2 regions of the Thalassospira xiamenensis M-5 genome follow, and region 1 is predicted to be linked to the other one. Evidence: predicted binding sites of a transcription regulator. Region 1 holds the regulator's gene; the other holds the start of a gene.
The links. The regulator PhoB, encoded in region 1, activates phosphate uptake and scavenging genes when phosphate is short. The targets are predictions, from matches to a motif close to TNTCATAAAACTGTCA.
Positions count from the first base shown of each region.

Region 2: TH3_RS12570 (DUF2794 domain-containing protein) is a predicted target of PhoB. The motif match lies at 9,980-9,995, and genes of this name have one in related genera.

Region 1 is NZ_CP004388.1:3,879,642-3,895,677, forward strand. It holds gene metX (homoserine O-acetyltransferase MetX) at 1-62, shown strand, start outside; gene metW (methionine biosynthesis protein MetW) at 66-710, shown strand; gene TH3_RS18050 (hypothetical protein) at 798-1,667, shown strand; gene TH3_RS18055 (hypothetical protein) at 1,678-1,968, shown strand; gene moaE (molybdopterin synthase catalytic subunit MoaE) at 1,965-2,423, opposite strand; gene pgsA (CDP-diacylglycerol--glycerol-3-phosphate 3-phosphatidyltransferase) at 2,448-2,999, opposite strand; gene TH3_RS18070 (uracil-xanthine permease family protein) at 3,156-4,406, opposite strand; gene uvrC (excinuclease ABC subunit UvrC) at 4,582-6,501, opposite strand; gene folB (dihydroneopterin aldolase) at 6,941-7,366, opposite strand; gene TH3_RS18085 (SDR family oxidoreductase) at 7,429-8,199, opposite strand; gene TH3_RS18090 (calcium/sodium antiporter) at 8,358-9,320, opposite strand; gene TH3_RS18095 (cation:proton antiporter domain-containing protein) at 9,638-11,398, shown strand; gene phoB (phosphate regulon transcriptional regulator PhoB) at 11,461-12,156, opposite strand; gene phoU (phosphate signaling complex protein PhoU) at 12,174-12,896, opposite strand; gene pstB (phosphate ABC transporter ATP-binding protein PstB) at 12,918-13,721, opposite strand; gene pstA (phosphate ABC transporter permease PstA) at 13,723-15,072, opposite strand; gene pstC (phosphate ABC transporter permease subunit PstC) at 15,065-16,036, opposite strand, start outside.
Region 2 is NZ_CP004388.1:2,662,775-2,678,810, reverse strand. It holds gene TH3_RS12610 (NADH:flavin oxidoreductase/NADH oxidase) at 1-302, opposite strand, end outside; gene TH3_RS12605 (Hsp20/alpha crystallin family protein) at 612-1,115, shown strand; gene TH3_RS12600 (PLP-dependent cysteine synthase family protein) at 1,197-2,300, opposite strand; gene fliN (flagellar motor switch protein FliN) at 2,485-2,787, shown strand; gene TH3_RS12590 (glucose/quinate/shikimate family membrane-bound PQQ-dependent dehydrogenase) at 2,990-5,326, shown strand; gene TH3_RS12585 (ribonucleoside-diphosphate reductase subunit alpha) at 5,797-7,671, shown strand; gene TH3_RS12580 (ribonucleotide-diphosphate reductase subunit beta) at 7,712-8,740, shown strand; gene TH3_RS12575 (tetratricopeptide repeat protein) at 8,803-9,564, opposite strand; gene TH3_RS12570 (DUF2794 domain-containing protein) at 9,581-9,934, opposite strand; gene TH3_RS12565 (hypothetical protein) at 10,089-10,406, opposite strand; gene TH3_RS12560 (tetratricopeptide repeat protein) at 10,978-11,628, shown strand; gene TH3_RS12555 (outer membrane protein assembly factor BamB family protein) at 11,679-13,019, shown strand; gene der (ribosome biogenesis GTPase Der) at 13,141-14,622, shown strand; gene TH3_RS22420 (TlpA disulfide reductase family protein) at 14,668-15,252, opposite strand; gene TH3_RS12540 (aldo/keto reductase) at 15,382-16,036, opposite strand, start outside.

The sequences.
Region 1 (16,036 bases):
ATTTCCATATGGTGTTAAGCGGCTTTATCGAGGGCGCTGCTGAAATCCGGGGATTGAAATAGGTTATGAATCATTCTTTACCAAACGCGACCAGCGTTATCCCTAATGACCGTATTCGTGTCGATCTGCAACTGATTGCCGATATGGTCGAACCGGGTACGCGCGTGCTTGATATCGGGTGCGGCGATGGTGAATTGCTGGGTTATCTGACGCGTAGCAAGGATGTCGACGGTCGCGGGCTTGAACTTTCCAACGAGGGGGTGCGCAATTGCGTGGCACAGGGTCTTCCGGTGATGCAGGGCGATGCGGATCGTGATCTTGGCGATTATCCCGACGGGGCGTTTGATTACGCCATCCTCAGCCAGACATTGCAGGCGACCAATCGCCCGAAACAGGTTCTGAGCGAACTGCTTCGCATCGGTCAGAAGGCCATCGTTTCCTTCCCGAATTTCGGTCACTGGCGTGCGCGGTTTGATTTGATGTTCCGCGGGCGCATGCCCCAAAACCCGAACCTGCCGATCATGTGGTACGAAACCCCGAACATCCATTTTTGTACCGTCCGGGATTTTGTGGCCCTTTGTGATGAATGCGGCTTTAAGATCGAACGGTCAATGGTGCTGAATGAAAGCGGATCAAAAGTCAGTCTGGATAGCCATTCACGGCTTGCCAATTTCTTTGGCAATCAGGCGCTTTTCATGCTGAGCAAGTAGTTCCTGCCAACGCCTTTGTCATTTTTGCCATCACAATTGCCCCCCATCCACGTCAGATGACGAGCATGATCACGTGATGGGGACGTTATGGCAGTTTCATCGATCTACCAATTCACACGCAAGGCAGTTCTGATTATTGGCATCGGGCTCTTGGCCGCCTGTTCGCAAAAGGCCGAAACCCTGAAAATCACGGTCACCCAGTTTGGCAGCGCGACCGAGGATGCCTTTGATGCCTATGGCACGGCACAGACCGCGCAATTTGCGCCATCGCCAAAATCGCAAAACGCCCGGCAATCGGAATTCATCGCGAATATGGAAGCCTTCACAGGCAAGGTGACGCCATCCAATCTGCCCACCCTGCTTGATCCGGATGCGGTTAAAATCGATCCGAATGTTGCGCAACAATGGCAAAAGACACTGGCCAGCCTGCGAAACCAGTATCAGCAATTTGTCGCGATTTTCGATCAGATCGAAGCCGGATCGGCACTTGGGGCATCGGCCGTAACGGATACCGGTCCGATCCTTGAAAAACTACGCAATCAGCTTGACGCCATCACCAGCGATCTGGCCAAAGACCCGCCGCAATTTCTGGTGCGCCGTGACACACTGATTGCCGATTTGAACAAAATCCGTTCCGAACCGAACGATGATGACGATGCCAAATCACTGCGTCTGCAAATCTGGTGGCAGGATTGGAACGCTTTGATGGCCGAAGAAAAACTGCTTCAGGCACATACATTGCGCAGTTTCATGGCGGCATCTGCGTTAGGCAGACATTTGCAAACGCAGATCGATAATTACGCCAAGCTGGATGTAAATGCCCTGATCGGGGCTGCCGAACAAGGCATAACACTGGCCGGAAAAGTGCGCAGCCTGTCCCCAACGGAACTTGTCGCCGAGGGCCGCAATCTGTTTGAGACCGCAACCGGCAGCACAACAGCCACACCGGCACAATAGGGAGATTCCCATGAACAATCTTGATGAATTGATCCGTGCGGCCAAAAACAGCTTTGTTGAAATTGACGCAGCCTATCAGGCAGCCGACATCAACGAAAAACTCGTGATGGCCGAAACGCGCAACAAGGCCGCCGATCAGCTTATAGCGCTTCAGGCCAAGAGACTGATCCGGAATGCATCGGCAATTACCGATGCGGATATAACCGAGATGAAAAGCCTTAAAGACCGGGTCGACGATGCCGCCCAAATCCAGACAGCCCTGCTGCAATTTGTCGGGTTGCTGGCAAAATTTGTCGGTTAATCCGTGTTCCAGCGCTCGGCATCGGCATCGTCCGATGCCTTCGCTGTGACCCAGTGATCGCCTTTGGGGGTTTGTTCGCGTTTCCAAAAGGGTGCACGGGTTTTAAGGAAATCCATGATGAAGTCGCAGGCTTCGAACGCGGCGCGACGATGGGCCGACAACGTGATCACCAGGACAATCCGTTCACCGGGCAACATACGCCCGAACCGATGCACAATCCGCACATCATCAAGCGGCCAGCGTCTGGCGGCCTCGTCTACGATATTTTCAAGTTCGCGTTCGGTCATCCCCGGATAGTGATCAAGGGTCAGAGCCGAAACCTGATCACCGCCATGAATATCACGCACCAGTCCGACGAAACTGACCGCCGCCCCGATATCGGTACGGCCATCGGTCAGGGCTGCCAGTTCGGCGCCCGGATCAAAATCGTTTTCCTGAACGGATACGCGTGCCATGCGGAACCTTATCCTATGCAGCCCTTAGTCGAGATGCTTAAGCCCGGTGCGAAGATAGATATACCCGGTCTGAACCGTCACCAGCCCGGCAATCCATAACAGGATATCACCAATCAGGATCGACGGGATCATGTCCGGCGACGCATCGCCAACCAGAAGAAACCCGATGGCAAGGATTTGCGCCGTGGTTTTCCATTTCGCAAGCACCGTCACCGGCAGCGGTACTTTCAGTTCGGCCAGATGTTCGCGCAGGCCCGACACCATGATTTCCCGGCACATGATGATCACAGCCGGCAAAACAGCCAGACCGGAAATACGTTCAAACGCCACCATCATCATCAGGGCGGCGGCAACCAGAAGCTTGTCCGCGATGGGATCAAGGAACCGGCCAAGCGGCGAAACAACATTCATGCTGCGCGCAAGGTAACCATCAAAAAAGTCCGTTACCCCGGCAAAGGCAAACAGCACAAACCCGATCCAGTTGCCAATCGGCCCGTTGATATAGAAGGACGCGACCAATGCCGGAATCACGATGATGCGCGACAAGGTCAGCAGATTGGGAATCTGGTTTTTCATAAGGGGCCTGTTTGCGGATATGTGCGGCAGTAATAAAATTTCGGATGACCTGTTATGAGCCAAACCGCACAATTATTAAAGTCTTGAATATATGACAACAAGGGCGATGTTTCAGATGTCAAACAACCGAAACATCGCCCTTGCGTTTCAAACGCCTCAGTCTGCGGGGGCCTCGGATGATTTGCGACCAATGCTGAGCAACTGGTAAAGAATGATTGCCGCAAGCGTCGCCGTGCCGATCCCGCCAATCGCGAAACCACCAAATTGCACCGTGAAGTCGCCGCCCCCGAAAATAAGGGTAATACCAACGGTGAACAGATTGCGCGGATCGGAAAAATCGACCCGGTTATCCACCCAAAGGCGCACCATTGCCGCCGCAATAAGTCCAAATACCGCAACACCAAGCCCACCCAGAACCGGCCCCGGGATGGTATGGAGCAACGCCCCGAATTTCGGCGAAAAGCCGAGTAAAATCGCAATTACCGCCGCAATCACAAAGATCAGGGTCGAAAACACGCGCGTTACCGCCATGACACCCATGTTTTCAACATAGGTGGTCACCCCCGTACCGCCACCCGACCCGGCCAGCATGGTTGCCAGACCATCTCCGACAAAGCCGCGCCCGATATAACGGTCCATATTCTGTTTGGTCATGCCACCAATCGCCTTGATATGACCGAGGTTTTCCGCCACCAGAATGAAGGCCACCGGAGCGATCATGAACATTGCCGAACTTTCAAAGCGCGGCGTGACAAAGGATGGCATGCCAAACCACGCTGCCTGCGAGAGTTCTGTAAAGTCAATCGCTGGCATCAGGCCAAACCCGTTCCCCAACACCAGAACCAGCACATAACCCGCCAGAATCCCGATCAGAATCGAAACACGGCGCACTGAAACCGGCGCATAGACAGAAACCATCGCCACCGACAGCAATGTCAGAAGCGCCACCAGCATATGCATGTTATCGCCGGAAATACCGTTGATCCCGACGGGTGCCAGATTAAGACCGATGGCCGCCCCCACCGCCCCCGTCACCGCAGGCGGCATCAGTTTTTCAACCCAGCCCGTCCCGGTTGCCATGACGATCAAACCAATCACGACATAAAGTGCACCCGCCGCAATAATACCGCCAAGCGCGCCACCGATATCCGGGTTGGGGCCAGATCCGGCATAGCCGGTCGCGGCAATCACAACGGCGATAAAGGCAAAGGAAGATCCCAGATAGCTGGGCACACGCCCCGCCGTGCAGATAAAGAAGATCAGCGTGCCGATCCCCGAAAACAGGATCGCAAGGTTCGGATCAAACCCCATCAGAAGCGGGCCAAGAATGGTGGCACCCGACATGGCGACAAGGTGCTGCAAGCCCATCGGGAACATTGCCCCCCACGGCAGACGTTCGTCAGGCATGACGGTAGAAGACCGGGTCAGAGACCAGGAAGGAAAATATCGCATCGGTTTCCTTAAGCTGACTTTTAGACGTTACCCCAGTAACGCACTCTGCCCGATCAGCATGGCGCGTTATCAAACCGCGTCGGGTATCGCGCCCTGACCGGCAAAAAGCAAGATGCCTGCCGCAGGTTTTTTATTCCGTGTCATGAAAATGATCGTAAATCTTGCGGGCAAGGGCGGCACTGATGCCATCCACCGCCTCAAGATCGGTTAAACCGGCATCCGCCACGCCGCGCGCCGATCCGAAATGATGCAGCAACGCCTTTTTGCGTGCCCCACCCACGCCGGGCACATTATCAAGAACGCTTTTGCCGATCTGCTTGGACCGTTTGGCGCGATGCGTGCCAATCGCCCAACGGTGCGCTTCATCGCGCAAACGCTGGATGAAATATAAAACCGGATCCTGCATATCAAGACGCACGGGCGGTTTTCCGGGGATATGCAGCACTTCCTTGCCCGCATTGCGATCAACACCCTTGGCAACGCCGACAAGCATCACGTCTTCGATCCCAAGGTCTTCAAGCACTTCGCGGGCCACGCCAAGCTGCCCCAAGCCACCATCGATCAGGCAAAGGTCCGGCCATGTGCCGTTTTCCCGGTCCGGGTCTTCCTTTTGCGCACGCGCAAAACGCCTGGTCAGAACTTCGCGCATCATGGCAAAATCATCACCCGGCGCGATATCGCCCTTGATATTGAATTTGCGATAGGCACTTTTCATAAACCCCTCAGGTCCGGCAACGATCATGCCGCCCACCATGTTGGTGCCCTGAATATGACTGTTATCGTAAACCTCTATCCGTTCTGGCGTGCCGTCCAGTTCGAGTTTATCGGCCAGATCTTCCAGCAATTTGCGTTGCGAAGCACTTTCGGCCATGCGCCGCCCCAGCGCGTCCTTGGCATTGGTCAACGCATGTTCAACAAGCTTGCGTCGACCGCCACGCTTGGGCACCTGCAAGGTAATCTTACGGTTATTATTGATCGACAATGCGGTTTCGACCAGTTCCTGACCTTCGATCTCATGCGATAGCAGCACCTGTTTCGGGGCCGGTTTATCGGCATAGAACTGCCCGACAAAGGCCGACAGGATTTCGGCAATTTCCGCCCCCTGTTCATGGCGCGGGAAATAGGACCGGTTGCCATAGTTAGAGCCCGAGCGGAAGAAGAAGACCTGAACACAGCTTTGCCCGCCTTCGTGATGCAGGGCGATCACATCGGCCTCTTCAACGCCTTCCAGATTGATGTCCTGATGCGACCTGATCTGGCTTAACGCACGGATACGATCGCGATACATCGCCGCCTGCTCGAAATCCATCCGTTCAGACGCGGCAAGCATGTCGGCTTCAAGCTGCTTGAGGATTTTCTGGCTGCGCCCGGTCAGGAAGTCACGGCAGATATCGACAAGCGCGTCATATTCGGCTTTGGCAACCCGATCCACACACGGCGCGGAACAGCGTTTGATTTGATACAGCAAACACGGACGCGACCGGTTGGAAAATACGGCATCCGTGCAGGAGCGCAGCAAAAAGGCACGCTGCAAATGGTTGATCGTGTTGTTCACCGCCCAAGCGGACGCAAACGGACCAAAGCAACTGCCATCCTTGGCCCGTGCCCCGCGATGTTTGACGATGCGCGGATAATCATGATCCTCGGTGATCAGGATATAGGGGAAACTTTTGTCATCGCGCAGAAGGATGTTGTAACGCGGTTTAAGCTTCTTGATCAGGTTGGATTCAAGAAGAAGCGCCTCGGCTTCGGTGTGGGTGGTGATGATTTCCATCCGCACGGTCTGTGCGACCATACGGGCAATCCGTATCGGCAACTGCATCAGACGGGTATAGGCCACCACGCGCTTTTTAAGGTTCTTGGCCTTGCCGACATAAAGAACCCGGTCCTTGTCATCAATCATGCGATAGACACCGGCCGATCCCGGCATGGTTTTCAGCGCATGTTTGATGGCCTCGACACCGCGCGCAGCCCCCCCGTCATAATCATCGCCTTCAAGCGACAATCCGATTTCCCGAGCGGGGTTTTCGGATGGGGTTTCAGGCTTCATCAGGCGTCTCCGGCAGATTTATTAAAAATCAAAAGTTGTGACGGCTGTCACTTCTCAAAGTGGCTTCCGACAATACCCAAAAAGATTAACGTCGCAACATCACTTCACAGAATCGCAACCCAAAAAAGATGTCCACCAAGGCTGTGGATAAGTTTGTGGGTAATAGGGGGGCTCTTTGCTGCACCCCTTGAGAGTCTTAACGTTCTATGAAGTGCACATTTATTGAGCAAACAATCTAAGTTATTGTTTTTAAACACAAAAAATACTGTCAACCTGAAAACATTCGGTAATACAGGAGTCAAAAAAGAATATTTTCCTTTGATTCCATGCCCCCAGATGCTTGTGCATAAGGGAGACAGCGATTCGGCCTAGAGGAATCACAGAGTCCCCGTCCAAAACCGTTAACAAAAGTAAATTTTAAGCAGATTTACGGATGGGATCAGCGCGCGATATTAAAGCGCTCTATTTCCACTCCGACCGCGGCAACGTCGTCAAAGACATCAAGCTTTTCAACTCGGACGTTTACCTTGCGTACCCGACGATCCGCCAGGCACATATCGGCCAGTTTTTCCCCAAGGGTTTCCACAAGGTTCACATGACCGTCACGGCAAATTTCCCGCGTGCCGGTCACCAGATCTTCGTAGCTTAAAACAGTGGCAATATCGTCATTCTGGACACCCTCGCCTTCCAGAACGGCAAGGTCCAGATTGATACGCACCCGCTGCGGGGCATGTTTTTCATGATCATATACGCCAATGGATGTCTCGACGACCATGTCACGCACGAAGACACGACGCAAACTGCCGGCATGATCTGCGTAGGGCAGTGTCGTAATGTTATCGTCCTGCTTAAGGCCTGCGGTCATGGTCTGGTCTTCCTTGTGCTGCGCTTGGTGCGGCCAGATGTCCGGAACCCAAGCCCGACGCATCATTCCTCTGGCATATTCTGTTCGCCACTGGGCGCCCAATTGAGGTGCTGCCCGCCGTCAAGCGCTAACATTTGCCCGGTGATGGCTGGCGCGGCAAGGAAAAATCGTACCGCGTCGCAAATCTCTTGCGGGTTTGTCCCAATTTTCAGGGGCGTCTGATCGCATTGCTGATCGAAAACTTCCTGTGTTTGCCGGACACTAGGCAGTGCCGGGCCGGGACCAATCGCATTGACCCGGATGTGCGGCGCCAATGCCAGTGCCAGTGTCTGGGTCAGCGTCCAAAGGCCGGCCTTGGACAAGGTATAAGTCATGAAATGCGGTGTCAGATTCCAGACACGCTGATCAATCAGGTTGATGATGACGCCCTTTTGCCCGGCGGGCAGCCGCTTGGCGAAATCCTGCGACAACACAAACGGTGCGCGCAGATTGGCTTCCATATGATAGTCCCAGCCCTCACGCGTGGCGGTGCTGATATCATCATATTCAAAGGTGGATGCATTATTGATCAGCACACCAATCGGGCCAAGTGCAGCCGTTGCTTCGCGTACGACACGGCTGCTGTCTTCTTCCTTGCCAAGATCAGCGGAAATAACGCAGGCGCGACGACCAAGGGACCGGATTTCCTCGGCAAGCTGTTCCGCATCCCTGCGCGAGGAATGGCAATGAAGGGCAACATCATAACCCTGTGTCGCCAGATCAAGCGATAAAGCCCGTCCGATACGCTTGGCAGCCCCGGTTACAAGAGCCGTTTTAGGCATTTTCCCTGTCATCTGGTTTCCATCCCGTTCATCAAGATGCGCCCCTTCCCGGGGAAGGCAGCCCCCTTAAATATCGGCCGCCGTCATTTATGTTTGGTCATTCCGGAACTTACAATCAAACCCGCCAGCCGGTCCATAACCGCATTTATCGCTTCAGGCATGAAGATCAATCATGCCGTAACCAGACTCGCAACATATCCCAGATAAGCCAGAACAAAGACGATCCCGGTGATCCGCGACACTCCGCGCAGGAAATAGCCGACCACCAGCAAAAGAATGGTAACTGCCAGCATGATCCAAAGATCGGATTGCAGAATCTGGTCTGGCACGGCAATCGGCGCAATCAGCGATACACCACCGATGATCACCAGCAGGTTCAAAAGATTGGAACCAACAACATTGCCAAGTGCAACGTCGGAATGCCCGCGGAACGCCGCAACAATCGATGCCGCCAGTTCAGGAAGCGATGTTCCGAATGCGACAAGGGTCAAGCCAATGACGGCTTCGGACACACCGAACTGACGCGCGACAGAAACACCACCATCCACCAGCAGATCCGCCCCATAGGTCAAGGCGACAATCCCGATAACCGTGGCAACAATCGGCTTGAGCCAACCGCTTGGTACTTCACCGACTTCGTCGACTTCTTCTTCATGCAGGTGGCTGGCATCACCCGGGCTTTTTTTGTCATGCTGATAGGTAAAGTACCAGATCGCTGCCAGAACCAGCAGCATCACCGCCCCAGCCCAGCGTTCGACAACGCCAAACATGCAAAGCCCGATGAACAGAACGGTCCCCAGCAGCATGGTGCCGCCATCGCGTACAACCATGGTCCGCGATGCCGTAATCGGTTTTAGAATCGCTGTTGCGCCGAGGATCAAAAGAATATTGGCAATGTTAGAACCAACCACGTTCCCCATCGCGATGTCGCCCGACCCGGCAAGCGCCGCATTCAGCGACACGACAAATTCGGGGGCCGACGTCCCCGCGGCAACCACGGTCAAACCAACAATGATCTTGGAAACCCCCATCAACAGCGCCAGACCGACAGCACCGCGAACAATGAACTCACCACCGGCAGTCAAAAGCACAAGACCACCGATAATCTGCAAATAGGGGATGAACTGTTCCAATTCCGGCCTGCTCGTTTGGGGAAATTTCTGATTGTTTCATGCCCTTTTACGGGCCAGCGGAACATGGCATTGCGAACGCAGAATAGCAAGCTGCGTCGTCCCGTCGTAATACCATTCGTCACATCGGTGTGATGCGGTTCCCACACTGGCACGCATACCGAAAGCAATCGTCGCGGTCGCCTGCTCTTAAGACGTGTCATCCATCACAGATGCCCTCTCATACGCGAAATTTCCATAGAAATCATAGGGGTATTTCCGCTATCCTGATTTGAACGACTTCCTTTACACGCCTATCTGCGCCGGACGCATAATCCATCATGTCACACAGCGTTCTTTTCGAGCTGTTCCTTGTCCTGACCGCCGCGGTGATTGCCGTCCCGCTGGCACAGAAATTACGTGCGAACTCGATCATCGGTTTCCTGATCGGCGGCTTTTGCATCGGCCCTTTCGGTTTTGGCCTGATCAGTGACCGCGAAGACATTTCAACCGTCGCCGAGCTTGGCATTGTCTTTCTGCTGTTCATGATCGGTCTTGAATTGTCGCGCGAACGCTTGCGCGTGATTGGGGGCCGGTTCGCGACCCTTGGTTTCCTGCAGATCGGCGTCACGATGGCCGTGATGTTCGGTGTATTGCTGCTGATTAATTACGATATGCCCGCCTCTATCGTAATTGCCGGGGCACTGGCCCTGTCATCAACAGCCATTATCCTTAAACAGCTTTCCGATGAGCGCCAGTTGCACACACGTTTCGGGCGTGCAGCCCTTGCCATCCTGCTGTTGCAGGACGTTGCGGTTGGTCCCTTCCTGATCATGGTGCAGGCCGCTGGCAATGCCGGGAGCGAAACCAGCCCCTGGATCAGCGCACTAAGCGGTGTGGGGGCGGTTGCTGTATTGTTGCTGACCGGTCGTTATCTGCTGCCGCGACTCTTTCGGTATATTGCGGCTCTTAAAAACCCGGAACTTTTTGCAATCGGGACCCTGTTTGTCGTTCTGGCTGCCAGCACATTGACCGAAGCCGCGGGCCTTTCAATGGCGCTTGGTGCCTTTATCGCCGGGGTAATGTTGGCCGAGACCGAATTCCGCCATCAGATCGAAGCCGACATTTCGCCATTTCGCGGTGTTTTCCTGTCGCTGTTCTTCATGTCTGTGGGAATGTCGGTCAATGCCAATGTGGTCATCGGTCAGGCCGGAACGATCATTTTGTGGCTGATCGGGCTTCTGGTCATAAAGGCAGCGGTTCTTTTCGGATTGTCCCTGCTGATCGGCTTTAACCGTGCATCTTCAATCCGGGTCGCCATGAGCCTGGCCGCCGGTGGTGAATTCGCCTTCGTCATGCTTGCACTGGCATCGCAGAACGGGGCGGTTCCGATTGACATCGCCGTGATGCTGATCCCGGTGGTTGCGATTTCGATGGGTCTGACGCCGACTTTGATTTCGCTCGGCCATCGCATCGAACAGAAGCTTCATCCCAAGGAAACCGATCAGCTAAGCGAGATTTCGGATGAAACCGACGGCATTCAGAAACATGTTCTGGTAATTGGTTGCGGGCGCGTCGGCCGGGTTCTGGCCCGTCTGCTGCGCACCAAGGAAATCCCGTTTATCGTTCTGGAATCCGATGCCCAACAGGTTTCGCGTGGCCGAGCCGAAGGTCTGCCGGTTTATTTTGCCGATGGGTCCCGACCGGAAACATTTCGTGCCGCCCATACCGAACAGGCCCATATTGCCGCCGTTGCCATGGGCAACCCGCACGCAACCGAAAAGACCGTCGCCTTGCTGCGACAGCATTATCCACATCTGAAAATCTTTGCCCGTGCCCAGGACATCACCCATATCGGTCCGCTGTCACGCAGTGGTGCCGATGCGGCCATCCCAGAGGTACTTGAAACCGGTTTACGCCTGTCCGATCACGTTCTGGCGGCCTGCGATATCCCGCAGGAAGATATCGATATCGAAATAGCCAAGTTCCGGCGTGCCGATATGCTGCTGATGAACGAACTTGCCCCGCGCACCGCGCGCCAAAAAACCGAAGACCAGGCACAAAAAACTGCCAAACCGGCAAAATCCAGGAAAAGCACCTGAAACGCAAAGACCCCCATCACAATAATGGGGGTCTTTCGTTTCGTCTTCCGGAATAACCGCAATCAGGCGGCTTCGACATCCAGTGCATAACCCGCGGCACGAACCGTGCGGATCACATCGCGCGTTCCCTTGACGTCATTCAATGCCTTTCGCAGACGACGAATGTGAACATCAACCGTGCGGGTTTCGACATAGATATTCGGCCCCCAAACCGCATTCAGAAGCTGCTCGCGCGAGAAAACCCGCCCCGGATGTTCCAGGAAATAACGCAGCAGACGGAATTCGGTCGGGCCAAGATGGATAGCCTTGCCGTTACGACTGACACGATGGGCGGCCAGATCCATTTCGATATCGGAATAGATCAACTGCCCTTGTGGTTGCGCCGGACCGGATCGACGCAGAAGTGCGCGAATACGGGCCAGCAATTCACCAATCGCAAACGGCTTGGTCACATAATCGTCGGCCCCGGTATCAAGGCCGCGGATGCGGTCACCTTCTTCACCACGCGCCGTGACCATGATCACCGGCAAATCCCGGCTTTCAGGCTTCCGGCGGATCTGGCGGCAAACCTCGATCCCTGACATCACCGGCAGCATCCAGTCCAGAAGGACCAGATCGACATGGGTTTCGGCCAGAATTTTCAACGCTTCGTCACCGTCCCCGGCTTCGACAACCTGCATCCCCTCGCGTTCGAGGTTGTAGCGCAACATGGTTACGATTGCAGCTTCGTCCTCGACGATAAGAACCGTTGGGTCCATCTTCCTATGCTCCAGTGTCACTCATTCGGTTCTACGACGGCAAAGTTCGCCGCGTCATTTTTTGGCCGAGTATCCATCGGCAGGTCTTCGCCCTTGATCCGGTAATAGATCGTTTCGGCAATGTTGGTCGCATGATCGCCAATACGTTCGATATTCTTGGCGATAAACAGCAGATGGGTCGATGCCGTGATGTTACGCGGATCTTCCATCATATAGGTCAGCAGTTCACGGAACAGGGAATTGTACATATCGTCAACTTCCTGATCGCGCGCCCAGACACGCTGGGCCTTTTCCGCATCACCTTCGATATAGGCATCCAGAACGTCCTTGATGATTTCCTGGCACAGCTTGGCCATGTTCGGGATCACCTGAACCGGGCGGATCGGCGGCACCTGGTTAAGAACCTGCGCACGCTTGGCGATGTTTTTCGCCAGATCACCGATACGTTCCAGATCGTTGGACAGTTTAAGCGCGGTCACCACCTGCCGCAGGTCATCTGCCATCGGCTGACGCAGGGCCAGAAGACGAACGGCAAAATCCTGCACTTCCTGTTCCAGCGTATCGATACGGTGATCGGAAAGAATGACCTTCTCGGCCAGTTCCGAATCCCGTTTAACGATCGCACGAATGGCGGAAATCAGCTGGCTTTCGGCAAGCCCGCCCATCTGCGAAATGATGTTGTTAAGACGGGTCAGTTCTTCGTCAAACGAACTGACGATATGATGTTTCTCATCGACCATCGAAAATACTCCTGCCCGGACTTAACCGAAGCGACCCGTAATGTATCCCTTGGTGCGCTCGTCCTTGGGATTGGTGAAAATCTGATCGGTTTCGCCCACTTCGACCAGCTTGCCGAGATGGAAAAACGCCGTGCGCTGCGACACGCGGGCAGCCTGCTGCATGGAGTGCGTCACGATCACAATGGTGTAGTTCGAACGAAGCTCGTCAATCAGTTCCTCGACCTTTGCGGTTGCAATCGGGTCAAGTGCCGAACACGGTTCATCCATCAGGATGACTTCGGGGCTGACGGCAACCGCACGTGCAATGCAAAGGCGCTGCTGCTGCCCACCAGAAAGACCGGTTGCCGGTTCCGGCAGACGGTCTTTGACTTCTTTCAGTAGACCCGCCCGTTCAAGCGAGGTCATGACGATTTCATCGAGCTCGTCGCGCGAATTCACCAGACCGTGAATACGTGGGCCATAGGCCACGTTGTCATAAATCGACTTCGGGAACGGGTTCGGTTTCTGGAACACCATGCCAATGCGCGCGCGCAACTGAACAACGTCGATTGCCTTGTCATAGATATCACGGTCATCAAGCGTTACCTTGCCCTTGATCGTGACACCGTCAATCGTGTCATTCATGCGGTTCATGCACCGCAGGAAGGTTGATTTGCCGCAGCCCGACGGGCCGATAAGTGCTGTGACCTGGCGTTCGACAATGTCAAGATTGACATCAAAAAGCGCCTGGTTGTCGCCGTAGAAAAGATTGAGGTCACGGGCCGTCATTTTCGGGCTAGTGACTGACGGCTCTGCCGTCATTGCGCTTTGAGTTACAACAGCCATTTTACCACTTCCGTTCAAATTTCTTGCGCAGATACACGGCCAATCCGTTCATCAGGATCAGGAAGCCCAGCAAGACCATGATGGCCGCCGAAGTCTTCTCAACAAAGGCACGTTCCGGACTATCCGCCCACAGATAAATCTGCACCGGCAGAACTGTCGCCGGATCGAGTGCCCCGCCCGGGATATCAACAATAAACGCCACCATACCGATCATCAGAAGCGGTGCGGTTTCCCCGAGAGCCTGCGCCATGCCGATGATGGTCCCGGTCAGAATACCGGGCATCGCCAGCGGTAACACATGATGGGTCACCGTCTGAACCGGCGATGCCCCAAGACCAAGGGCAGCCTGCCGGATCGACGGCGGCACTGCCTTGATCGCCGCACGTGATGCGATGATGATGGTCGGCAATGTCATGAGGGCCAACGTCAGACCACCAACAACCGGGGCCGACCGCGGCAGGTGCATGACATTAAGGTAAACCTCAAGCCCAAGAAGACCGAACACGATCGACGGCACAGCCGCAAGGTTGTTGATGTTGACTTCGACAATCGCCGTGAACCGGTTTCGCGGTGCAAATTCTTCCAGATAGATCGCTGCCAGAACACCAATCGGAAACGACAGTATCAATGTCACAACCAGTGTATAGAACGACCCGACCGCAGCGCCCCAGATCCCGGCCAATTCCGGTTCGCGGGAATCACCATTGGTAAAGAACCGCGTATGGAACTGCTTTTCGACCGATCCTTGAGAGACCAGTGTATTATACCAACCAATTTCCTGATCGTTCAGGCGACGGTCGCCTTCGTCTGTGTTTGCACTGATATAACCTTTGTTGAGCATATCAAAGTCGTCACCGGAAATCAGCCAGACCTTCCGGGTCTGTCCGATCAGAGACGGATTTTCAAGCACCCTCTCGCGCAGATCATAAGATGCCCCGCCCGAAACAATGTCATAGAGATCACGCCGTTCGCTACGTCCGCTCACTTCCGGGAACTGTTTGCTCAGTGCATCCCTGATCAGACCATCAAAATTGGCCCGGCCAATAATTGCCGGATCACCTGTTCCGTCCGGATCAATCTTGGCCGGGTCGAAAAAGATTTCCATCTGAACATAGGTCTGGAAAAAGGCACTATAACCTTTCGAAATGATCGAATAGCCAAGCACAACCAGCGCCATAAGGGCGATGGCAATTGCGCTTAAGCCGTAAATCTTGAACCTGCGTTCCGCTGCGTAACGTTTTTTAATGTTACGTGCCAATTTCGGGCTGTCCCAGTCAACCGGCGTGTGCAGATTGCCAGAGATCACTTTTGCGGCGGCTCTGTCTTCCATAAGCGATGCCATATCAGTCATATTTCTCGCGATACTTCTGAACAACCTTAAGGGCAAACACGTTCAGACCCAAGGTGATAAGGAAAAGAAGCAGACCCAGTGCAAATGCCGACAGGGTTTTGGCACTGTCGAATTCCTGGTCACCGACCAGAAGTGTTACGATCTGCACGGTAACAGTGGTCACAGCCTGCAACGGGTTTACCGTCATGTTGGCAGCAAGTCCGGCAGCCATCACAACGATCATGGTTTCACCAATCGCACGCGACACCGCCAGCAATACCGCACCAACAATACCGGGCAGGGCTGCGGGGAAAATCACATGCCGAATGGTTTCAGACCTTGTTGCACCAAGGCCATATGATCCGTCGCGCAACGACTTCGGCACCTGTGACATGACATCATCAGACAGCGATGAGACGAACGGAATGATCATGACCCCCATGACCAGCCCCGCAGCCAGCGCACTTTCGGAACTGACATCAAGTCCAAGCACAGCACCATTGTCGCGCAAGAACGGAGCAACTGTCAGGGCCGCAAAGAAGCCGTACACAACCGTCGGAACACCGGCCAGAATTTCAAGGGCAGGTTTGGCAACCGCCCGGAATTTCGGCGATGCATATTCACCCATATAGATGGCAGAGAACAAACCGACCGGCACCGCCACAAACATTGCAATCAGCGTAATCAGCAATGTTCCAACAAAAAGCGGGATTGCGCCAAATGCACCGTCGGACGCCACCTGATCTGCGCGGATGGCCGTCTGCGGGCTCCATTCCAGACCGAACAGGAAGTCCAGCGGGCTGACCTTGCCAAAGAAATGCAGCGCTTCAAACAAAAGCGAGAAAACAATGCCGACCGTCGACAGGATGGCAATCGCCGAACACACGATCATGATATAGCGAAACAGCCGTTCGACATTGTTTCGCGCACGCATTTCCGAAGAAATCCGGCGGTAAGACAGAGCCAAGCCCACCAGGGCAACAGA
Region 2 (16,036 bases), 1.2 Mb from region 1:
AGCTGGATGGCAATTGGCATGTCGGAATGGCTGCGCACAGCGGCGAGGGTCTTGCCAAGGGCTGCTTCGGTTTCATCGCCCCATAGTCCAAGATCGCCATAGGTAATGCGGCCTTCGGGTTCAATCGCAGATGCCTCGATTATCAGAAGGCCGGCACCGGATTGGGCAAGATTGCCAAGATGCATGTCGTGCCATGCCGTGGCTTTACCGTTATCGGCGGAATATTGGCACATCGGCGCTATGACAATGCGGTTTTCCAGTTCAAGCTTGCCAAGGCAGAGCTGCGTAAAAAGGTGGCTCATGGAGGTGTCCTGTATCAGTGGGGGCAGGGGTTCCTGCCGACAATGGCATGAAGCTAGTTGGAAATTGCTGTTCGCGCCATAGGGATCCAAGGCTTTTCCGTCTCGTGGAATGGTCGGCCAGATAAGGACACCGATGAGGGCGAGATAAGGAACGAAAAAAATTTCAAAAAAATGCGTGCACCTACTTGCGGAAAAATGACCCTGATCTATTTGTTGAATCGAAAGGCCATGGTGGCCTTGTGCGCGTCAGGGTTGCAGCATGACTGGACCTGTGGCGTAAGAACTACCTGTCTGTTTAGGAGGGTAATTATGACTGGTCTTCAGACTGTAAATGGTACTGCTCGTCGTCTGGCTTCGCGTCCGGCATATGGTGATCCGTTTGGTGTTTTCGGACGTGATTTTGATCGTATGATCGGCTCGATCTTTGGACGTGACGGGCTTGTGAATTCTGCTGGTGCAAGTGGTGGCGAGGTATCGCAAAAGCTTTTGACCCCGCGCATCGACGTCCACGAAACTGATGACAATATCGAACTTGCCGCCGAACTTCCGGGTGTTGAACAGGACGATGTTGATGTGTCGGTACTTGAAGGTGTCCTGACGATTACGGGTGAAAAGAAATCAACCCGTGAAAGCAATGATGGTGCCCGTGTTATTGAGCGCACCTATGGCAGCTTCAAACGTTCATTCCGTCTGCCTGATACCGTCGATGCAGACAAGATTGCGGCATCGTTCAAGAACGGTGTCCTGACGCTCACTCTCCCTAAAGTAGCGGAAGTGAAGCTGGAGCCGCGCAAGATTGCGATTTCCGGGTAAGTTTTGCCTCAACCTTGATGAAGCACCTGAACGGGCGGAGAAATCCGCCCGTCTTTTTTGTCTGCGGTCGCATGGCGATGGTTAGTGAGCCGTGCAGCAATCCATCGGCATTTCAAACACACCGGTTTTATCGAAGGCTTCGAGGGCGGCATGCCAAGGGTCAAGGTCGATGCCCTGTTTGATGATCCAGTCGGGATTGTAATAGGTATCGCGATAGCGGTCACCGCCATCACACAGCAGGGTAACAACCGATCCGCTTTCGCCAGCCTTTTTCATCTGACTGATCAGTGACAGGGTGGCGATCAGGTTAGTGCCGGTCGACCCGCCGCAACGCCTTCCCATATGTTTTTCCAGATATTGCAGGGCGGCGAAGCTGCCGGCATCCGGTACGCGGATCATGTGATCGACGACGTTGGGGTTAAAGCTTGGTTCAACGCGCGGGCGACCGATGCCTTCGACACGTGATGCTTTTTGCCCGGTGATGTCGCATTTGCCGGTTTCATAAGCGTCATAGAAAACAGAGTTTTCCGGATCAGCGACGCAAAGTTCGCATCCCATGCCAAGGATCTGTCCGTAACGGATATAGCGACCGATGGTAGAAGATGTTCCACCCGTACCGGCACCAACAATGATCCAGCGCGGAACAGGGTGGGGTTCGCGTTTGAGCTGGTCAAAGATGCTTTCAGCGATATTGTTGTTGCCCCGCCAGTCGGTTGCGCGTTCGGCATAGGTGAACTGGTCCATGTAATGGCCTCCCAGTTCCCGCGCCAGGCGTTGGGATTCGGCATAAATCTGGCCGCTGTGTTCGACCAGATGGCTTTCGCCGCCATAAAAGGCGATCTGATCGATTTTCTGTTGCGATGTTGATTTGGGCATCACCGCAATAAAGCGAAGCCCCAGAAGGCGGGCAAAATAGGCTTCGGACACGGCAGTGGAGCCGCTTGATGCCTCGATGATCGGGGTGTCTTTGGATATCCAGCCATTGCAAAGGCCATACAGGAACAATGAGCGCGCCAGGCGATGCTTCAGGCTGCCGGACGGATGGGTCGATTCATCCTTGAGGTAAAGCCCGATGCCATCAAGTGACGGCAGATCAAGACGGATCAGATGGGTGTCTGCAGACCGGTTGAAGTCGGCTTCGATGATGTTGATGGCATCAGCCACCCATTGGCGATCGTAGCTCATGAAAAGTCCTGTATTTCTGTTTGGCGCTGGTGACGCGGATCGTTGAAGGTTTCTTCATGTAGGTGATTATTATACAGAAAACTACCGTAAATTTTGCGAATAAGCTTGCTAACACTTTTTTCAAAGCTAACCTCTAGAATAGAGTTTCGCGATTCTTCCATTTTATCCGGGTGATCTGGTTACCATGGCTAAAAACGACGACGATCCTTTTGCCAAACGTCACGCTGCATCTGAAATCGGGGCGGCGTATGATGTGCCGGTACGCGTATCGACCGTGATCGGCAAAAGCCAGATTCAGGTTGCACAATTGATGCGCCTGACCCGCGGTGCGGTTCTTGAACTGGATCGCAAAGTGGGGGAGCCGGTTGATATTTACGTCAATAACCGGTTGGTGGCACGTGGGGAACTCGTTGTCGTGGATGAAAACCTGGGTGTAACGATCACCGAAGTTGTTAAATCCGGCACCATTATCGAGACCCATCACTAAGAGATTTTCCAAAGAACTCAGCCATTTTGCAAACCACCGGATTGTTGACGGCCGGTGGTTTTTATTTTTCCCGATGTTGGTTGGAACCGTTGTTGCTGTCTGTGCGTTCTGGAACAAATGCCGATACTGCCTTTAACCTGCCATTTTATGGTCAAAGGCTGTGTCGGTATGTCCCGCTTTTACGCACAACGAGGACAATCTCATGATCAATATTCTGACATCCGGATTGCTGGCCTTGATCGGACTGGCACTTGGTGCCGGGGGCGTCTGGCTTATTTTCCTGGATGGTAGCTGGTATTATGCATTTGCCGGATTGGCATTTCTGATTGCCGCGGCTCTTTCATTCGCAAAACGACCTGTCGTTTTACCGTTTTACGCACTTTTCATGATCGCAAGCCTTGGCTGGGCCGTTTGGGAAGTCGGGTTTGACTGGTGGCAGTTGGGACCGCGCGGTGGTTTGATTGTCTTGATCGGCCTGTGGCTTGCCATGCCTGCCTATCGCAAGACGCTTCTGGTCGGGCAGCCAGTGCCGGAAGTCAAACCAACACGTTCGTTCGTGCTGGAGGGCAGCCTTGTCCTGGCGATTGTTGTTGCGGTGTATTCGATGATGAATAACCCTCATGCAATCGAGGGCCAGTTAAACGACAGCCCGGTTGTTTCCAGTCCTGACCTAGGCGGCGATGTTCCGGCAGGTGATTGGCATCAATATGGACGGACACCGTTCGGGCAACGTTATTCGCCTCTTGATCAGATCAACACCGATAATGTTGCGACACTTGAACAGGCGTGGGTTTTTCAGACCGGCGATGTCAGGCGGTCCGAAGACGTGCCTGAAACGACCTATCAGGTGACCCCCCTTAAGATCAATGACACACTTTATCTGTGTACGCCGCATAGCTGGGCAATGGCGATTGATGCCAAAACCGGGCAGGAAAAATGGCGGTTTGATCCGGAAGTTCCCGATAATACCGACCGGCAGCACCAAACCTGCCGAGGGGTGACATTCTATCAGGATACCACGATGTCAGCAGATGCATCGTGTGCCGCACGGGTGTATCTGCCGACGTCGGATGCGCGACTGATTGCCCTTGATGCTAATAACGGCGAGATTTGCGCCGACTTTGGTGATCAGGGAACCGTCCATCTGGAAGAGGGCATGCCCTACAACCCGGCCGGATATTATTATTCTACCTCGCCGCCGGTTGTTGCTGATGGCAAGATCATTATTGGCGGCGCGGTGAATGACAATTATTCGACCAAATCCCAGTCGGGTGTCATTCGTGCCTATGACGTCAATAGCGGTGAGCTGGTGTGGAACTGGGATTCTGGCAATCCGGAACAGACCGAACCGATCCCCGAAGGTCAGACCTATACCGCGAATTCACCCAATAGCTGGTCAGTGTCGAGCGTAGATGAGGAGCTCGGCATGATCTATGTGCCGCTGGGCAACAAGGTGCCCGATCAATTGGGTATGGGGCGTAGTGAAGAGGTTGAAACCTATTCATCATCCATCGTTGCGCTTAGCCTTGAAACCGGACAGGTCCAGTGGGTGCGCCAGACGGTGCATCACGACCTTTGGGATATGGATGTTCCGGCCCAGCCCGCGTTGCTCGATATCACCACATCCGATGGTGAAAATGTCCCGGCACTTGTCGGACCGACCAAGCAGGGTGATATCTATGTCCTTGATCGCCGAACGGGCGAACCGATCATTCCGGTTAGGGAAGTTCCCGCACCTGGCGGTGCGATCCCGGAAGATTTCATAGCGCCGACACAGCCGGTATCGGACCTGACCTTCATGCCCGAACCGCTGACGGAAAAGGACATGTGGGGCATTACACTGTTTGATCAGCTGGCATGTCGCATTCAGTTCCATCAGTTGAAATATGAAGGCCGTTACACCCCGCCTTCTTTGGAAGGGACGCTGGTTTATCCCGGTAATTTCGGCACATTCAATTGGGGCAGTGTGGCGATTGATCCCGAAAAACAGATCATGTTCGGCATGCCGACATATCTTGCTTTCACATCGCAATTGATCCCACGCGACGAAGTGCCGCCGCGCGGTACGGAAAAAGCCAGCGAGATGGGGATCAACCGCAATGAAGGCGCGCCTTATGCAGTCAATATGGGGCCATTCCTGTCACCAGTTGGCGTTCCTTGCCAAGCTCCGCCATGGGGTTATGTCGCGGGGGCGGACCTTCGCACTGGCGAGGTTGTTTACAAGCATAAAAACGGTACGGTTGAGGACATGACACCCTTGCCATTACCGTTCGAGCTTGGTGTGCCAGGTATCGGTGGTCCGATCATCACCAAGGGTGGTGTGGCGTTCCTTGGTGCGGGGGTTGATAACTACTTCCGTGCCTATGACGTCACCACGGGCAAACAGCTTTGGGAGGCGCGGCTGCCTGCTGGCGGGCAGTCAACGCCGATGACCTACACCACCGATGACGGCACACAATATGTGCTGATCGTTGCTGGTGGGCACGGTTCCATCGGAACCAAGGCCGGTGATTACGTGGTGGCCTATAAACTGCCCTAAGCACGTTTCGAATATCTGTAAAAAGCGTCCGGTTTGTCCGGGCGCTTTTTGTTTGGGACAATTCAAATCGGGAATCGCAACTGGCGTTTTGCGAATTTGTAGGATGCTGATCACCCCAAACTCAACCTTTGGGATCAAGCTGTTCGCAAAAATTTTGCTGATCTTTTGCTTGACCGCAGGGGGAGTAAAAAATGCCTTTGCCGCGAATCATTGGATATCCGGGATTGTAACGGAACTGATACAATCAATTGACGATTTTTTATCCATTCCCACTACATATTGTGTTTTCAATCGGGCTTTGAGCAGGCATAACCATTTTCAAACGGGCATTGGAAACGGGTATTTTTCATGATCTGGCAGGCCGTCAACCGGGGCCGGATCAGGCAAACGCCGTTTGATGAAGATAACAAACAGGAAGCGGATCGCCGCCAACTGGCGACCGTTCAGGTAAGGGGACTACAAGCATGAAGATGCTGGATGTGGTGCAGCACGAAAAAGGTGCGCGCGTTATTGTTGATCGTTCGCGCGATGCATTGCTGACTGACTTTGGCAAGGCGGTTTTGAATGACCGTTATCTGATGCCGGGCGAAAGCTATCAGGATCTGTTTGCGCGCGTTGCCAGCTACTATGGTGACAACGAAGCGCATGCGCAGCGTCTTTATGACTACATTTCCAAGCTTTGGTTCATGCCAGCGACCCCGATCCTGTCGAATGGCGGGACCACGCGAGGCTTGCCTATTTCCTGCTTCCTGAACGAGGCAGACGATAATCTTGGCGGTATTGTCGATATCTGGACAGAGAATGTCTGGCTTGCGGCACGTGGCGGCGGAATCGGTTCATACTGGGGCAATCTGCGTTCGATTGGGGAAAAGGTCGGCAAGAATGGCAAGACGTCCGGGGTAGTGCCGTTCATTCGCGTGATGGACAGCTTGACACTGGCGATCAGTCAGGGATCGTTGCGCCGCGGATCGGCCGCGGTTTATATGCCGGTCAGCCATCCAGAGATCGAAGAGTTTTCCGAGATGCGCCGCCCGACCGGTGGTGACCCGAACCGCAAGACGCCGAACCTGCATCAGGGCGTTGCGATTTCGGATGCCTTCATGCGTGCGGTCGAAAATGATGAAGAATGGGCGCTGACATCCCCCAAAGACGGGCATGTTGTCCGCAAAATCAGCGCGCGTTCATTGTGGATACGTTTGCTGACATCGCGCGTTGAAACAGGCGAGCCCTATATGCTGTTCATCGACACCGTGAACCGTGCGGTGCCGGAACACCACAAGCTGGCCGGGCTTAGCGTCAAGACGTCGAACCTGTGCTCGGAAATCACGTTGCCGACTGGAAAGGATCATCTGGGCGGGGATCGTACTGCTGTTTGCTGCCTGTCGTCGCTGAACCTTGAACATTACCTGACCTGGAAGGACGACGACCAGTTCATCGAGGATATCCTGCGTTTCCTTGATAACGTGCTTCAGGACTTTATCGATCATGCGCCCGATACCATGGCGCGTGCGAAATATTCCGCGATGCGTGAACGTTCGGTTGGTCTTGGCGTGATGGGCTTCCATTCCTTCCTTCAGGCGCAGAAAGTGCCGCTTGAAGGGGTGATGAGCAAGGTCTGGAACAAGCAGATTTTTGATCACTTGAAAAAACATGCCGATGCGGCATCTGAAAAGTTGGCGGAAGAACGCGGTTCGTGCCCGGATGCGGCCGAATACGGCATCAAAACCCGTTTCTCGAACAAAACCGCGATTGCGCCGACCGCATCGATTTCGATCATTTGCGGCGGTGCTTCGCCGGGAATCGAGCCGATGGCGGCGAACTCCTACACCCACAAGACGCTTTCGGGCTCGTTTAACGTGCGCAACAAGTATCTTGCCGAGGTTCTGGAAGAAAAAGGTCGGAATACTGAGGATGTCTGGACATCCATCACGGTGCATGAAGGGTCGGTTCAGCATCTTGATTTCCTGTCTGATCTGGAAAAGGACATCTTCAAGACTGCGTTCGAGCTGGATCAGCGCTGGCTGATCGAACTTGCCGGTGATCGCACGCCGATGATTGATCAGGCACAGTCACTGAACATCTTCCTGGCGTCGAATGTTCATAAACGCGACCTGCATCAGATCCATTTCCAAGCATGGAAAAAGGGGGTCAAAAGCCTTTATTACTGCCGGTCGAAATCGATCCAGCGGGCCGAGGTGGTTGCGAACATTCCGGGGCGTGCGAAGTCGAATGATGACGATATGCCAAGCCCGGAAAGCTCGTTTGAAATCCCGGCACTGGTTGCGGCCGCCGCCGCACAGGCAGCCAGCGAACCTGACTATGATGAATGTCTCGCCTGCCAGTAAAGCGGCTTGAGCACACAGAAATTTTGCGAGAAGTGACGATATGTCTGACGATAAAGTAATTGATCTTCTGACGGAAAACCCGGTCTACAAGCCGTTCCGTTATCCGTGGGCCTATGAGGCGTGGTTGACCCAGCAGCAAATTCACTGGCTGCCCGAAGAAGTGCCGCTGGCCGATGACGTCAAGGATTGGAACCACACGATTTCCGATGCCGAACGCAACCTGCTCACGCAGATTTTCCGCTTTTTCACTCAGTCGGATATCGAGGTCAATAACTGCTATATGCGCCATTATACGCGCGTATTCAAACCAACCGAAGTCCAGATGATGCTGGCGGCATTTTCCAACATGGAAACCATCCATGTAGCCGCCTATTCGCACCTTCTTGATACCATTGGCATGCCCGAAGCCGAGTATGAGGCCTTCTTCCAGTACAAGGAAATGAAGGACAAATACGACTATATGCAAATCTGGGGCATTGGTCCGGAAGACGAGTATACCGACGAGCATGGCGACCTGCGTTTAACCACACAGGGCAAGCGGAACATCGCCAAGACGCTTGCGGTGTTTGGCGCCTTTACCGAAGGTTTGCAGCTGTTTGCCTCATTTGCGATGCTGATGAATTTCCCTCGCTTTAACAAGATGAAGGGCATGGGGCAGATCGTCACATGGTCTGTGCGCGATGAAAGCCTGCATTGCGAAAGCATCATCCGCCTGTTTAGGACATTCTGCAAAGAGAACCCGGAAATCTGGGATGACGAAATGCGCAGCGACCTGATCGAGGCCTGCAAAACCATCGTCAGTCACGAAGATGCGTTTATCGATCTGTCCTTCGAAGCCGGTGCGGTGCAGGGCCTGACAGCGGAAGATATAAAGAAATACATCCGCTATATCGCTGATCGCCGCCTTAGCCAGCTTGGTCTTGAGGAGCAATACGGGATTGAACAGAACCCGTTGCCATGGATGGATGCGATGCTGAATGCGGTCGAGCACACCAACTTCTTTGAAAACCGCGCGACGGAATATTCAAAAGCCGCAACGCGCGGCACTTGGGACGAAGCATTTTCCTGATCCTAGTCACGGAACGAATATCATGCAAAAGGCCGCCTTCGGGTGGCCTTTTGTGTTTTGGTTCAGGGAACAGCCAATTCCTGTAGCCGTTTGTCAACACGTCTGATTTCTTCAAGGCGCAGCTTTGGTTCAAGATTGGTAATTGCCGTTGCCGGGTCCATTTCAAGTTCGACACCGGGAGGCAGGGGGCGTGGGCCAAGGGCTGAACGGCGTAGCCAGTAATAGGCATCTGCATAATCCTGTTCTATACCCCAGCCGCGTTCCAGCATCGCGCCGAGCATGAATTGGGCGGCATGCATGCCTTTTTCGGCGGCGATCCTGTAATAATGGGCGGCTTCAACATAGTTTTGTTCCGCTCCACGCCCGTGAAAATACTGTTCGCCAATCAGAAAGGCGGCATCGGTATTGTTCCCGTTGGCATGAAGAGCGCGTTTAAAGAATTCTGTGGCGCGGAACTGGTCATAGCGCAGCCCCCAGCCATTGAAATACATCAGCCCAAGATAATAGATTGCATTTGCATGATTAGAGCGTGCTGCAAGGGCAAACCAATCTGCTGCCTGTCGGTAGTCCTGTGGACCGGCAAGGCCGCGATAGTAAAGCAGGCCAAGCGCATATTGCGCACGTGGATCGTCTTCCTGTGCGGCAACGCGCCACTGTGCGCGGGCCATTTCATAATTCCCCGCCTGATAGGCCTTGTAACCACTGGTGTAGTCGGCCTGTGCAGGTGGAGCATGAAACGTATATGCCGCCAGAACAAGAAAACCACACAGGATGGTGCGATTGCCGCGATTGGGCGAGAAGAAAGCAAGTATGGAAAGGGGCAAAAGGCGAAACCGATCTTTAACGGGATTTGAACAGCGGGACGACTTTGCGTGCACGTTTTTCAACGGCATCAAGAACGTTCTGGATTTCCGAGCTTTGTTTTATTTTTTCACCGCTGTGAAGTGCTACGAAATGCCCGGCATTCTTGTGATCCGCACCAAGTTTGATGACGGTGAAGATGGCTGTTTCATGTGAGGAACGGAAGATGGAGAACATGGCCATGCCATCAAGGTGATCAATGGCATAGTCGCGCCATGCACCACTTGCGACTTGTCTGGAATAAGTATTCATGAGCTGCATCAATTCAGTCCGGTCAAAATGCACAAAGCTTTTGGCTTTGCGGTATTGAGCCAGATTGAACAATGTACCCATGTCTTTCTCCGGACGTAATTTCAAAAGGCCGGGATAGAGCGTTTATGACGCTCTGATGACACGGTAGCGCGGTTTATCCGCAGCCTCAAGTTTGAAAGGGCCGGGATATGAAAATTTCTACAAATATATGTGAGATTTCAGTTGGTTGAGGTGATTACAGGCTGCGTGATCGTGTTGGCGGCCAGTCAACGGTTTGTGCGCCAGTATTGTAAGGATCGGGTGTACGATAGCAACTAACCGCCGCCAATGTGCGATAGCAATAAAGTGGCGTTTCCGGAACCGGATCCTTTTTGCAGTATGATTTACCATCAATCTTTCGGATTGTAGAACAGTCCCGGCCCGTTGAAAGGGAAACGACGTGGTCAATCAGGGTTTTGTCAGTGTTGATGATGCTGACGACATCAAGCGCCACATACCATTGCGAAGCTGTTAACGCCGAGGTTCCAGTAATGTCTTCTACTGCACTATCCATGCCCCCGCATCCTGAAACGCTTGCAGCAAGCAGCGTTGCGAATAATCCAGCCAGAACGCGCTGACGGATTATTCGTTTCGCCTCTTGTCGGCTTTGGGCCTTGTGCAAGCTTTTCATCCTGATCTCCGTGCATCGACCGGTCAGTATTTGCCCGGTAGCGATTAAAATTCCGTTTCCCGAATTTACAAATGCAATCCATGTGCCGTTTTGGGTGAAGCAGATACTGTTTTTGATGTTGGGACGGATTGGCCACATTTCAGCCGGGTTTGGCAATTAACCGGACGGCAGATTATGATTTTAGCGGCAGATTTTCGTTCGGGTTAAGGTCTGGTCCTGCATCGCAGGCGGCAATTCTTTCCTTTGATGGTTGTTCACTGGATCAAAAACAACGTGATGGGTGGCAGTTTTACGCGTGAAATACAGCATTGCGGGATTTAATTGCGATATTGGCGGCTCCTGATGTGCAGCGGACTTGACCCCTTGCGTACTGGCGCGTTAAATCCTTGCCGGAATTAATTCTGACAAGCGGGCAGGTTGCCCGCTTTCTTTTGATCGGATTGGAGCGGTTTTCGTGGTTGATATTTTCCAGGAAGTCGAAGAAGACCTCAAGCGCGAGCGCAATGAAGCGCTGTGGCGCAAATACGGCAAATACATCGTGGGTGTGGCGGCCGTGATCGTGCTGGGTGTTGCCGGACGTGAAGGCTGGAAAAGCTACGAGGAAAATTCGCGCATCGAAAACGGCACGCGCATGGCAAATGCCATTGAACTGGCACAAGCTGGTGAAGAAAAGCAGGATGCGGCACTGGGTGCGCTTGATGCGATCATTGCCGATGGCGATGCCGGTTTTGTCGCCCTTGGTCATTTCCAGAAGGCGGCAATTTATCTTCGCGCCGGGGCGAAAGATTCCGCGGTCGCCGAGCTTGAGGCAATTGCGGGTAACAGCGACGTCGAAAAGATCTATCGCGATCTTGCCGTGGTTCAGATTGCGATGAACAACGCCGACGCATCAAATGCCAAGGATTTGGTTTCGCGTTTGGAACCGATCGCTGTGCCTGAAAATCCCTGGTACTACTCGGCACGTGAAATGATCGCGATGCTTCATATCGCAGCAGGCGAGGTAGAGGCAGCAAAGCCGCTGCTGACCGAGATTGCCGATGACAGCGAAGCACCGTCAGGCATGCGCGCCCGCGCAAGTGAAATTCTGAAAGCCGTTGGCGCCTGATTGGCGGGAATGGCACAGGCAACCTGTTCACAGGGACTGGATCAGAGGATATGGTTTTGAGACCACGCAACATTAAATCCCTTTTGTGCGTCATGGGCATGTCGGTTGCCGTTTCGGCATGCTCAAGCTGGCTTGGAGAATCCGAAGATCCGCCGCTTCCCGGTGAACGCCTTGCGGTTCTATCACTTGAAAGCACGGTTCAGCCGGATGCCGAATTGAGCGATCAACGCGTGATCCTGCCGGAACCCGAGCCGATGGAAGACTGGCCGCAGAACGGTGGTCTGCCAAGTCATGCCCTGCATCATGTCGGTCTGGACAACGATGTGCTGCGTCAGGATTGGTCTGTTGGTATCGGCGAAGGATCGATGGATGACAATCTTCTGCTCAATCAAGCGATTGTGGCGCGGGGTGTGGTGTTTACCATTGATGCCGACGCCGTCGTTCGTGCGTTCAGTGCCAAATCGGGCAAGCGTATCTGGTCGCTTGAACTGGCGAAGGACGAGGACGAAGACAGCACGCTTCTGGGCGGTGGTCTAGCCTATGAGAATGGTATTCTTTATGCAACCACCGGCTTTGCTGAAGTAATTGCGATTGATGCTCCCAGTGCAACCGTGATGTGGCGCTCACAGGTAACCGCCCCGATGCGTGGCGCGCCGACGGTTCGTGGCGGGCGCGTGTTCGTTGTGACGGTTGATAACCAGACTGTCGCACTGAACGCAATGAACGGCGAGACACTTTGGAGCCATCGCGGTGCATCTGAAGGTGCTTCCTTTATCGGTGGAGCAAGCCCGGCGGTTGATCAAGGGGTTGTTATTTCGGCTTACACGACCGGTGAAATGTACGCGCTTCGTGTTGAAAACGGTCAGGTGATCTGGTCCGATGCGCTGGCATCGGCGGGTCGCACCGATGCGGTTTCGGCGATTGCCGATATTCGCGGTCTTCCGGTTATTGACAATAATCTGGTGATCGCCACCAGTAATGCCGGTTTGACGGTTGCGATTGACCTTCGCACCGGGTACCGCGTCTGGGAACTGGAAGCTGGAGGCATCCAGTCGCCGTGGGTTGCGGGCGATTATGTTTTCATCCTTACCAACACAAATGACCTGATAGCCTTGCGTCGAGACACCGGACAGGTTAAATGGGTGACTGCTTTGCCGCGTTTTGTCGATCCCGAAGATCAGGAAGGTCCGATGGTGTGGACCGGTCCGGTTCTGGTTGGTGACAGGTTGATCGTTGGAAACGAGCAGGGCGAAATCATGACTGTTTCCCCGTATAGTGGCGAGATCATTGGCAAGGATGAAGTTTCCGGCCCGATCACCTTGCCGCCGTCTGTTGCGGGTGACAGTCTTTACTTCCTGACTGCGGATGCCGATCTAATCGCGTATCGCTAACAGGTAGAACACAGTTTTTGCGAAAGATCCGATCTTTTGCCTGATATGCGCGTGCGCCGGAACGGGGTAAACTGCCCCTCGGCGCACATCGCCGTATTATAACAATGAGTCTGAAAGTCAGATGTCGCTGAAAGTAGCCATTATCGGTCGCCCCAATGTCGGGAAGTCGACCTTGTTTAACCGTCTGGTCGGCAAGAAGCTGGCGCTGGTTGATGACCAGCCGGGCGTCACACGTGATCGCCGTTATGGCAGGGCGCGTCTTGGCCATATGGGTTTCGATATTATCGATACCGCCGGTCTGGAAGAGGCATTTGACGATTCAATCGAAGGCAAAATGCGCCAGCAAAGCGAAATGGCCTTTGAAGAATGTGATATTGCGTTTTTCCTGATCGATGCACGTGCGGGCCTGACCCCGCTTGACAATCACTTTGCCGATTGGCTGCGCAAACGCAAGAAGCCGGTTTATGTGATTGCCAACAAGCACGAGGGCAGGGATCAGGATGCAGGCCTGTACGAGGCTTATGGCCTTGGTCTTGGCGATGTTGCGCCGATTTCAGCCGAGCATGGCCTTGGCATGGAATTGCTGATCGATATCATGCGTCCCCATTGGGAAGAATATCGCGACAAGCAGCGCAAGGCGCGCAAGGAAGGCGATATTGCTGCCATCGATGACGATTTCGAAGATGACGAGATGGACGAGGACGATGGTTCTTTCCCGTCCTTTGAAATCGAATATGACGAAGACGATGAAGGCGAGGAAGAAGTTGTTCGCAAGGACAATTCGAAAATCCAGCTTGCGATTGTCGGCCGTCCGAATGTGGGTAAATCAACCCTTCTGAACCAGCTTTTGGGTGAAAACCGGGTAATGACCGGTCCGCAGGCTGGTTTGACCCGTGACTCGATTGCCGTTGACTGGTCCTATGAAGGCCGTCCGATCCGTCTGGTCGATACCGCCGGAATGCGCCGCAAGAAGAAGATTGATGATCGGGTTGAAAAGCTGTCTGTGACCGATACCTTGCGCGTGATCCGCTATGCGCAGGTGGTTGTCATTATGCTCGATGCGACCAATACGCTTGATAAGCAGGACCTGACGATTGCGCGTATGGTCCTGGAAGAAGGTCGTGCGCTTATCATTGCGGTGAACAAGTGGGACGCGGTCAAAGACAAATCCGGTGTGATGTCGGCGTTGCGCGACAAGCTTGATACGTCCTTTGCGCAGGCCAAGGGTATTCCGATCCTGACATTCTCGGCCCTTACCGGTCGCGGGACAGATACTTTGATGCCGACAGTCCTTGATATCTATGATATCTGGAGCCGCCGTATTCCGACCTCGCAGCTGAACCGCTGGCTTGAAGCCATTACCGAACGCCATCTGCCGCCGGTTATTTCCGGCCGTCGTATCCGTCTGCGGTATATGACCCAGGCGAAATCGCGTCCACCAAGCTTCTTTATCAACTGCTCCAAGGCCGCCGAGCTGCCCGAAAGCTATACGCGCTACCTGATTAATGGTCTGCGCGAGGATTTCGACATGCCGGGTGTTCCGATCCGCATTTATCTGCGCAGCAGTGACAACCCCTATGGCAACAAGAAGAAAAAACGATAGGGCCTGAGTGCAGAAGCATCAACGGGGACAGAAATGCCTCCGTTTTTATTTGGCAGACTCTAAAAGACGGTCAATGAAATCGGCAGCATTGTCTGACTGCCAGTCGACCAACCCGGTTACATAGCCAAGAATACGGCCAGTACGATCAAGGGCGTATGTGATCGGCAGACCATAAAGGGCAAACTCGGCATTCTTTGGATTGTCACGGTTGCTATAAGCGGTTTCGCCGTTCGGATCGACGAAAAGAACAAGATTTTCAAGGCCCAAACGGCGGTAAAAGGGAATGGCAGCCAACAACCCGTCTTCGTCTATCGAGACCGGAATGATGACAAGGTCATCATTGGAATGGTCATAGGCCAACTGATCAAGCGACGGCATTTCAGCCATACAGGGCAGGCACCAGCTGGCCCAGAAATTTACCAGAACCACCTTGCCGCGATAGGCGCCGATATCGGTCGGGTGATTTCGCCGGTCATAAAAGCGGGTGTTGCGCGCAATCCGTTTTGGATCAAGTTCGACAAACTGGCTGCTTTCGCCAATCAGCGACAGGGGTGACGTTTCAGCCCCCCCGATGGCAGGTGCCGTGATAGTAAATATTACAGAAACGATGAGGCAGCGCAAAAATCGCATCGGGTATCCGTGGCATGATCAAACCGGATGTTCCGACTAACCGTTGATGTTGGCAAAGACAAGACAGAGCCGATCAATCCGTTGTGATCAATACCGGGTGATCGGCCCTGTTGCAGGTATTTGTAATCCTTATGCAAATAATGGCGGGTTTAGTCGGGCGAAGTCTTCCTGGATGTAATAAGGGTAATGCGGGTAGGGTGGTTGCCTTTTGCTGACGGCATCAAGGCGGGCGATTTGTTCGCTGGAAAGGGACCAGCCAACCGCACCCAGATTGTCGCGCAATTGCTGTTCATTGCGTGCCCCGATAATCACAGATGCCACCGTAGGGCGGTGCAGCAGCCAGTTGATGGCAATCTGTGGGACGGTTTTGCCGGTTTCGGCACTTAGTTCCTCAAGCACATCGACAATGTCATAGAGATGGTCTTCATCAACCGGCGGGCCGAATTGTGCGGTTTCATGCAGGCGGCTGCCATCAGGGATCGGCGTGCCGCGGCGGATTTTACCGGTCAACCGGCCCCAGCCCAAGGGGCTCCAGACCAGTGCGCCAAGTCCCTGATCCTGCGCCAGCGGCATCAGGTCCCATTCGTAATCGCGCCCGACCAGTGAATAGTAAACCTGATGGGCGACATAGCGGCTGTAACCAAGGTGATCAGATACGGCGAGTGATTTCATGATCTGCCACCCGGCAAAATTTGAAACGCCGATATAACGCAGCTTCCCGGCGCGTAAGAGGTCATCCAGCGTTGACAGGACTTCCTCGACCGGGGTAAAGGCGTCAAAGGCG